DNA from 3 places in the Pseudoalteromonas sp. B131b genome. Region 2 is predicted to be linked to each of the others. Evidence: predicted binding sites of a transcription regulator. Region 2 holds the regulator's gene; each other region holds the start of a gene.
What was found. Region 2 encodes MetJ, which represses methionine synthesis genes. Its sites were predicted from a motif close to TAGACGTCTAGACGTCTA; they were not measured.
Positions count from the first base shown of each region.

Region 1: metK (methionine adenosyltransferase) is a predicted target of MetJ. The motif match lies at 1,666-1,683, and genes of this name have one in related genera.
Region 3: P4S65_RS17880 (methylenetetrahydrofolate reductase) is a predicted target of MetJ. The motif match lies at 1,946-1,963, and genes of this name have one in related genera.

Region 1 is NZ_JARLUZ010000001.1:3,882,889-3,886,106, forward strand. Features, by position in the region: gene tkt (transketolase) at 1-1,480, opposite strand, end outside; gene metK (methionine adenosyltransferase) at 1,785-2,936, shown strand.
Region 2 is NZ_JARLUZ010000001.1:1,356,625-1,359,842, reverse strand. Features, by position in the region: gene metL (bifunctional aspartate kinase/homoserine dehydrogenase II) at 1-400, opposite strand, end outside; gene metB (cystathionine gamma-synthase) at 406-1,653, opposite strand; gene metJ (met regulon transcriptional regulator MetJ) at 1,853-2,173, shown strand; gene P4S65_RS06285 (malic enzyme-like NAD(P)-binding protein) at 2,246-3,218, opposite strand, start outside.
Region 3 is NZ_JARLUZ010000001.1:3,914,835-3,918,052, reverse strand. Features, by position in the region: gene P4S65_RS17885 (sensor domain-containing diguanylate cyclase) at 1-627, shown strand, start outside; gene P4S65_RS17880 (methylenetetrahydrofolate reductase) at 946-1,902, opposite strand; gene P4S65_RS17875 (M16 family metallopeptidase) at 2,153-3,218, shown strand, end outside.

The DNA of each region.
Region 1 (3,218 bases), 2.5 Mb from region 2:
GACGCCAGTTGTATAAGTTAGGCGTTAAACGCATGCTTGCAATTTGCTCTACTGGTTGGTGAGTTGGACCATCTTCACCTAAACCAATTGAATCGTGCGTGTATACAAAAATGCTTGGTTGCTTCATTAATGCAGCCATACGTACGGCATTTTTTGCATATTCAACAAACATTAGGAACGTTGCACCGTAAGGAATAAAGCCTTTATGAAGGGCAATACCATTCATAATTGCCGACATACCAAACTCACGCACACCGTAATAAATGTAGTTACCGCTTGCATCATCGCGTGTTAAACCTTTAGAGCCATCCCAAATTGTTAAGTTTGAGCCAGCTAAATCGGCTGAGCCACCCATAAATTCTGGTAATAACGGGCCAAATGCATTTAATGCATTTTGCGATGCTTTACGAGACGCTGGGTTTGCAGGATTTGCTTGAAGCTGCTCAATGTATGCTTGAGATTTTTCAGCCCAATCGCCAGGCAGTTCGTTATTAATACGACGCTTATATTCAGCTGCAAGCTCTGGGTATGCTTTTGCGTATGCTGCAAATTTTTCGTCCCAGCTTGATTCAAGCTGTTGGCCTTTTTCTTTGCCATCCCACTGTGCGTAAATATCAGCTGGAATTTCGAATGCATCGCCAGTCCAACCTAAAAATTCGCGAGACGCTTTAATTTCGTCATCACCTAGTGGAGCACCGTGACAATCGTGGCTACCAGATTTATTAGGTGAGCCGTAACCAATAATTGTTTTACAACAAATTAGTGATGGTTTATCGGTAACACTTTTAGCTTCTGCAATTGCAGCACTTATAGCATCGCTGTCGTGGCCATCAACACCACTAATTACATGCCAACCGTATGCTTTAAAGCGAGCTGGCGTGTCATCTGTAAACCAACCTTCTACTTCACCATCGATTGAAATGCCGTTGTCATCCCAAAATGCAACAAGTTTACCAAGGCCTAATGTGCCTGCAAGTGAACCAGCTTCATGAGAAATACCTTCCATAAGGCAGCCATCGCCCATAAATGCATAGGTAAAGTGATCAACAATATCGTGACCTTCGCGGTTAAACTGTGCAGCTAGCGCTTTTTCGGCAATTGCCATACCTACGGCATTTGTGATCCCTTGACCTAATGGGCCCGTAGTAGTTTCGATTCCTGGTGCATAGCCATATTCAGGGTGACCTGGTGTTTTAGAATGCATTTGACGGAAGTTTTTAATTTCGTCCAGTGGTAAGTCGTAACCACTTAGGTGCAATAGAGAATAGATAAGCATTGAACCGTGGCCATTTGAAAGAATAAATCTGTCACGGTCAGCCCACTCTGGATTTGTTGGGTTGTGTTTTAGATAATCGCGCCATAATACTTCTGCGATATCAGCCATGCCCATAGGGGCTCCAGGGTGACCAGATTTGGCCTTTTGTACTGCGTCCATTGACAAGACGCGAATAGCATTTGCAAGTTCTTTGCGAGATGGCATGAATTCTCCTACCTTTATATGTGTATTTGCACGGGTATTTATTATTCGTTTATGTATCCAAGTTTATTGAATACTGTTATACCGACCATTCTTACTTATTGTGGGGGCGGTGTGCAATTAAAAACCCCATAAAAGGGAGCATTATGAATATTTTTTAAGACAAGAACGACATTCGTAATTTTATTTAGACGTCTAGGCGTAAAAACACTATGCAAGGTGTTTTGTTTTCGATAAAATACGCCCCTTAATTTTTTAGCGCTAATACCGACGTTTGTGAAGCGCAATATTTGTGAGCAGAAATACAATGGCAAAACATTTATTTACTTCTGAATCAGTTTCTGAAGGTCATCCGGATAAAATCGCCGATCAAATCTCTGATGCGGTACTTGATGCTATCCTAGAGCAAGACTCTCATGCTCGCGTAGCGTGTGAAACGTACGTGAAAACCGGTATGGTTATGGTTGGTGGTGAAATCACGACTAGCGCATGGGTTGATATCGAAGAAATTACACGTAAAACAATTCGTGACATTGGCTACACAAATTCAGACATGGGCTTTGATGCCGATTCATGTGCAATTTTAAACACTATTGGTAAACAGTCTCCAGACATTAACCAAGGTGTTGACCGTACTAGCCCAGAAGAGCAAGGCGCTGGCGACCAAGGCTTAATGTTTGGTTACGCATGTAACGAAACAGAAGTACTAATGCCTGCTCCAATTACTTACTCACACCGTTTAGTTCAGCGCCAAGCGCAAGTACGCAAAAGCGGCGAGCTTAACTGGTTACGTCCAGATGCAAAATCTCAAGTGACTTTTGCATACGAAAACGGTAAGCCAGTAGGTATTGATGCTGTTGTACTTTCTACTCAGCACAGCGAAGACATTTCGCAAAAAGATTTAGTAGAAGCTGTGATGGAAACAATCATCAAGCCGGTACTTCCTGCAGAACTTATTACAAGTGCAACTAAGTTTTTCATTAACCCAACAGGTCGCTTTGTAATTGGCGGACCAATGGGTGACTGTGGTTTAACTGGTCGTAAAATTATTGTAGATACATACGGTGGTATGGCTCGTCACGGTGGTGGTGCTTTCTCTGGTAAAGATCCATCAAAAGTTGACCGTTCAGCAGCATACGCTGCACGTTACGTTGCTAAAAACATTGTTGCTGCTGGTCTTGCTGACAAGTGTGAGCTACAAGTTTCTTACGCAATTGGTGTTGCAGAGCCTACTTCTATCAGCGTTGAAACGTTTGGTACAAGCAAGCTAGAAGAAAGCCGTTTAATCGAGCTTATTCGTGAACATTTTGACCTGCGCCCTTATGGTCTAATTCAAATGCTTGATTTAGAGCGCCCTATCTACCTTCCTACAGCGGCTTACGGCCACTTTGGTCGTGACGAATTCCCTTGGGAACGTACAGATAAAGCTGAAGCACTTCGCGCAGCTGCTGGCCTTTAATTGGTTAGGTAACTATCTAAATACAAAAAAAGCGCCAATTGGCGCTTTTTTTATGTATTATAAATAGCAGAATAAATTCAAACTTAATTAAAATAACGGTACATTAATAAAAATATTAAGGCAATTTACTCTTTGTTGCTCGGTTTTTACTTATTCTTACATGGATGTAAGCCAGTAGCGCAGCGCAGGAGCCGTTACCGAGCCCACTAGGTTACAAACCTCACGCCGCGATTAAACAGCCCCTAGATTGAACAAATTTCAATCCTGAAAGGCCAACAAGCC
Region 2 (3,218 bases):
GCTCCTGCAGGTAAGCAGCGAGTACGCGTGCTGACCATAACTCTCCATGAGCAAGCAATTGGGCTTCTTGTAGCTGCCCTGTTTGCGCTAACAGCGTTATTGTTGATAGCTCTTCATTCAATATTTTTAGAGCGTTACGCTTTGTATTAGCTTGTAATAACTGCTCTATTAAATCTATTTGATGATTATTTAACTGTAATAAAATATCAGCAATTACATGTGTATCTTGCTGCTGGTAACTTTGCCATAACTTAACTAGTGTATCGGTTGTTTTCCCAGCTGCTGATACCACAACGCAATCACCAGGTTGTGTGTGCTCTAATATAATACCCGCAACACTTTTGTAACGCTGCGCTGAACTTAAACTCGAACCGCCAAATTTATGTATATTTTTAGTCATGTTAGTTACCAAAGCGCGGGGTAAGCGGCACTTAACTTAGCATCACCGCTCGATGTTCCCGCACCTTTAGTTAATCGATTTGTATTGTTTTTTCTGCCAGGTTTTACAAGTGTAAATACACGTTCAAGATCTGCTAATAAATCTTCAATGTCTTCTATTCCGACAGAAACACGAATAAGCGTATCACCAACGCCGGCTTCTAAGCGCGCTGTTGCATCCATCCCTGCATGCGTCATGGTAGCAGGGTGGCATATTAAGCTCTCAACGCCGCCTAGCGACTCAGCTAAACTAAAGTTATGTAGACTAGTTAAAAAAGCCGCAGCATCGTTTATATCGCCTTTAATATCAAAGCTAACCATGCCACCAAAACCAAGCTGCTGTGCTTTCGCTAATTCATGTTGGGGGTGCGACTCAAGCCCAGGGTAATAAACTTGGCTAACGAACTCAGATTCTTCGAGATACTTAGCTATTGCTAATGCATTTTCTTGATGCTGCCTTAATCGCACATTTAAAGTACGTAAACCACGAAGCGTTAAATAGCTATCAAAAGGTGCCCCTGTGATACCAATGTTATTAGCCCACCAAGCAAGCTCGTCACCGATCTCTTGTGTTGCAGCAATAACAGCACCGCCCACTACATCTGAGTGTCCGTTAATATATTTAGTGGTTGAATGCACCACAATATCTACACCAAACTTAATCGGATTTTGTAAAGCAGGCGATAAAAATGTATTGTCAGCGGCCACCAGTGCGCCACACTGCTTAGCAATATCAGTAACCGCTTTAATATCAGTTAAACGTAGTACAGGGTTACTTGGTGTTTCAATCCAAATGAGTTTTGGTTTAATTACTAATATTTTTTGAAGACTTTCTGGTTTTGTTAAATCTAAAACCTCAAGCTTTAGCAAGCCACGCTTTTGCAGGGACGTAAATAAACGGTAGCTTCCACCGTAGCAGTCGTGTGGGATCACTAGCGTGTCGTCGTGATTAAGCAGCTGAGTTGCTAAGTGTACAGCCGCCATGCCTGTGGCTGTAATTATGCCGCGTACTCCACCTTCGAGCTCAGCAAGGGTCTCGGCTAAGATATCGCGGTTAGGATTACCGCTGCGGCCATAATCATATTGGCGTTTAGTATCAAAATCGGCAAACGAATAAGTAGTCGATAAATAGATTGGCGCGACCACTGCACCGTGGTGTTTATCGGCTTCAACGCCACTACGGACCGCAATGGTTGCTTTGTTTTTTTCGCTCATATTCGTCACCTGATTAATTTGGATGTTTAGACGTCTAAAAGAGTAGTTTATTCAATTTGAGAAGTCAAAACATTTAAACAGCTAGATGGCCAAACAACTAGTATTTGACTATCTTTTTTAAATCGATAGAATTTCACGCATATTCACACGCATTTTAGCGCATGTGAGCAATTAATAATCTGAGGCAACGATACATCTTATGGCTAAATGGAATGGTGAGTATATTCACCCATACGCAGAACACGGGAAAAAATCAGAACAAGTTAAGAAGATCACCGTTTCGATCCCACTGAATGTATTAAAGGTATTAACTGACGAACGTACTCGTCGTCAAATTAATAACCTGCGTCACGCAACAAACAGTGAGCTACTATGTGAAGCGTTTTTACATGCATTTACAGGTCAACCTTTACCTAATGACGATGACTTACGTAAAGATAACGCTGAAAAAGTACCAGAAGAAGTGAAAAAAATAATGCAAGAAATGGGGTTAGAAGTCCCTGTTTTAGATGACGAATAAATAGATAAAGTAAAATAAAAAAACCTCAGTAATTACTGAGGTTTTTTTATGATTAAATTTTACGGTATAGATTTACTGCATATAGCTTTCTGGCAAATCAATTTGTGCTACACCCGACTCAACAGCAGCAAGAGCAACCGCTCTTGCTATACGTGGTAATAAACGTGGATCCATCGGTTTTGGAATAATATATTGAGCACCAAATTCCAGCTTATCAACACCGGCGGCTTTTAAGACCTCTGCTGGTACAGGCTCTTTTGCAATGCTACGAATCGCTTCTACTGCTGCTATTTTCATTTCATCGTTAATTGCACTTGCGCGCACATCTAGTGCACCACGAAAAATAAACGGGAAACACAAAACATTATTCACTTGGTTTGGATAATCAGAACGCCCTGTCGCCATAATTAAATCGTTGCGTGCGCTGTGTGCAAGTGCGGGATCAATTTCAGGGTCGGGGTTTGAGCACGCAAACACAACCGGCTTATCAGCCATCAGTTTTAAATCATCGGCTGCTAACAAATTAGGGCCAGATACACCAACAAATACATCAGCATCAGCAATAACATCTTGCAACGTACGCTTATCCGTATTGTTAGCGAATAGTTGTTTGTACTCGTTTAAATCATCACGACGAGTATGAATAACGCCTTTACGGTCAAGCATGTAAATGTGTTCACGCAGTGCACCACACTTAATTAACAGTTCCATACAGGCAACTGCAGCCGCACCAGCACCTAAACATACTATAATAGCCTCTTCTATCGATTTCTCTTGCACTTCAAGTGCATTCAACATACCAGCGGCTGTTACAATTGCAGTGCCGTGTTGATCGTCATGAAAAACCGGAATACTACAGCGCTCAATCAATGCCTTTTCAATTTCAAAACACTCTGGGGCTTTAATATCTTCAAGATTAATACCACCAAATGTATCGGCAATATTAGCAACCGTGTTAATAAAGTCTTCTGTTGTTTTATGCTTCACTTCGATATCAATAGAATCAAGGCCTGCAAAGCGCTTAAATAACAGCGCCTTGCCTTCC
Region 3 (3,218 bases), 2.6 Mb from region 2:
GAAGTATTTGGCACGCTATGCTTAAAAGACACTAAAAAAACAACTTATACCAATGAATATTTTGAGCTTATAGAACAACTACGCGATTTAATTGAAGACGACTTAGCGCTTATTTATAGTTATGAACAAATGCGCGAAATAGCCATGCTCGATGCGCTAACTAATATCTATAACCGCCGAGCACTTAGTTTGCTCGCTCAGCAAAAGCTTAATTTAGCGCTACGCTTAGGTTTTGATGTATGTTGTTTATTTATTGATATAAACGACTTTAAAAAATTAAATGACACCTTTGGTCATGAAGTGGGTGACAAAGCCTTAATTATATTGGCAGATACGCTAAAAACCCATTTAAGAGATGCTGATATAGTCGGGCGTATCGGAGGTGATGAGTTTGTTGTGGTAATGCAAGTAAGCGATAAAAGTAAGATTGGCTACATTTTGGATAAAATTTCGACTGAGTATTCAAAAGCCTTACTCAAAGAAGACGTTTGCGATTTATCGCTCAGTATTGGTTATAGCTTTACTGACAAACAAAGGCAGTCATTTGAAAAACTATTAAATGATGCAGACCAGGCAATGTATAAAAATAAACAAGCGTATAAGCTCGCTAAAAAAGCACAATTATAAAAGGAGGTTCATGCCACACAAACTTGGCTAGTTTTTTCTGCGATAGGTTTTATTTTTTCCTTAGCAATAATAAGCTTATTTGAAACGTTCCCTAGCATTAGATTTATATCTAATGAGGGAATAATTTTTGGTGTTATGTGCTCATCGATGGGGGTTGCCTTAAAAAGGCTTGAGAGTAATAACCAAAAATAGCTTTCATTGATAGCTTAAGCTGCAAATCTTTACTTGTATTTATTAATTAATTTTTCAAAGAACGGACATAAAAAAGCAAGCCATGAGGCTTGCCAAGAAGGGTGTTAATTAGCTCTTACCTAGCCTTTAAGCTATTAGCTTTTCCGCAAGGTTTAATTCCATAATGGCTTTTAATAAACGGTATAAGTTAATTGACGCGTCAATTTCTTCTTTACGGTTTGTTAAGCTTTCAATATTTAAGCCCAGCGGTACATCTAAATGCGCACAGCTTTTAAGTATTAAGTCGAGGTTTTCGCGGCAAATACGGACTGATTCGCTTAATGTATTGTCTGCATCAAGCATGCGCCATTTAGTTGCCTCTGGCACTGAGATACCCAACCATTGCATAAACTCTAAGGTTTTTTCGCCGCCGCACGGGGTAAACGTTAATATAATACGTTGAGGTGTAATCCCTTGTGCTTTACATGTACGTGCGTAGCTAGTAATTAGCTCTATAGTAGCTTGTGCGTCGTAAACAGCTTGCGATATAAAAAACTGACAACCTTGTGCTGTTTTTTCTATTAATCGTTCGTGCTCATTTCGTTTACTTGAATGGCGCTCGGCAATCGTAACGCCACCTAAAAAGAAATCATCTGATTGCTCAGCCATCGCTTTATACGCATCTGGCAGGCTTAGCTTTATATCGCCTATTGATGACGGGCTACCTACTAAAACTACATTTTGTAAATCGTAGTCGTTTTTAGTCTCACTTAGCCAATCTTTAAATTCGCCTACGCCACGCTGCGCCACACTTTTATAAGTAATTACATCTTGTGCAGATAAATTACGAAGTAAATGGCTGTATTCACGCGGATCAACGGTTTGTTTAAACGCAAATGGACGGTCTTGATTAGTTCGGCTGCTTTCGTCTTGAATGTCGTAAATTATCACGCCGTCGTATTCAATTTCGTGTAAGCGACCTAATAGCTTTTCTGCAATGGTTTTTAATTGCGCTTTATCGGTGCCAATTTTAGGCGGGGTAGTACCAATAAGATAAACACCTTGATTGGTGTCCACTATCTTCTCTTTTAGTGATAAAGCCATAATCCTCATTCCAGCTAAGTTTGTTTTGATGGATTTAATATAGCAGCCATTTAGACGTCTAGATAGATTTATTTAATGAAAGTTTTTCAATTAACATGATGTTTATTCATAGTGCTTGTTCCCATAATTTATAATTGACACAGTTGTTTACATAATAAATTCCCTTGGGGCTCTTATATTTATTGGCTTTGGGGCATAATTAAAGAGTTAAATCTGACAACAAATTTGCTCAATTTAAAAAGGGACAACAATGAAATTTAAATTATTAGCAACGAGCTTAGCGGTATCGCTGGCGTTAACAGGTTGCGCCATGCAACAAAACCAAAGCACGCAAACAACAGCACAACAAGAACAAGTAAATAAAGCTGATGACCGTGTTTTTTCACAAGATTACTTAATTGAAGAGCTAGAAAACGGCTTACGTGTCATGGTTGTTAAAACCGATTACCCTGATGTCGTATCGCTGCAAATTCCGGTATCGGTTGGATCGCGTAACGAAGTTGAAGAGGGTAAAACAGGCTTTGCTCACTTTTTTGAACACATGATGTTTAAAGGCTCACAAAAATACCCTGAAGATGTGTACTCAGACATATTAAAAAATTCAGGTGTTGATAACCGCGCTTATACAACAAACGATTACACAAATTACCATTTAAACTTTTCGAAGCAGCACCTTGATAAAGTACTTGAGCTTGAAGCTGATATTTTTCAAAACTTAACCTACACCGAAGAGCAATTTAGAACAGAAGCACAAACGGTAAAAGGTGAGTACTTAAAAAACAACGCGAGCCCAATTCGTAAATTATTAAGCGCTGTACGCGAAGAAGCGTTTGATAAGCACACGTATAAACACACCACTATGGGCTTTTTTAAAGACATAGAAGCCATGCCAGATCAAATGGCGTACGGGAAAGAGTTTTTTGCTAAATTTTATAAACCTGAGTATGTGTCACTTGTCATCGTGGGCGATGTAGATCCACAAGCAACAATGGCAATGGTTAAAAAGCATTGGGGCAGCTGGAAAAAGGGTAACTATGTTGCTGACATTAAAGCAGAGCCTGTTCAACAAGCATCAAAATATTTGCACCAGCAAGATGAAGCGCTACCAGGGCATTGGTTACTCGTATCGTACAAAGGCGCTGCGTGGGAACCTGCTAAAAAAGACAGAGCGGCACTTGATTTAATCTCACAGCTTTATTTTTCAAATAATTCAGATTTATATCAAGAGCTAGTGGTCGACAAACAAATTGCCAGCCAAATGTTTACCTATAACCCAGAGACTAAAGATCCGGGTTTATTACACGTATTTGTTAAAG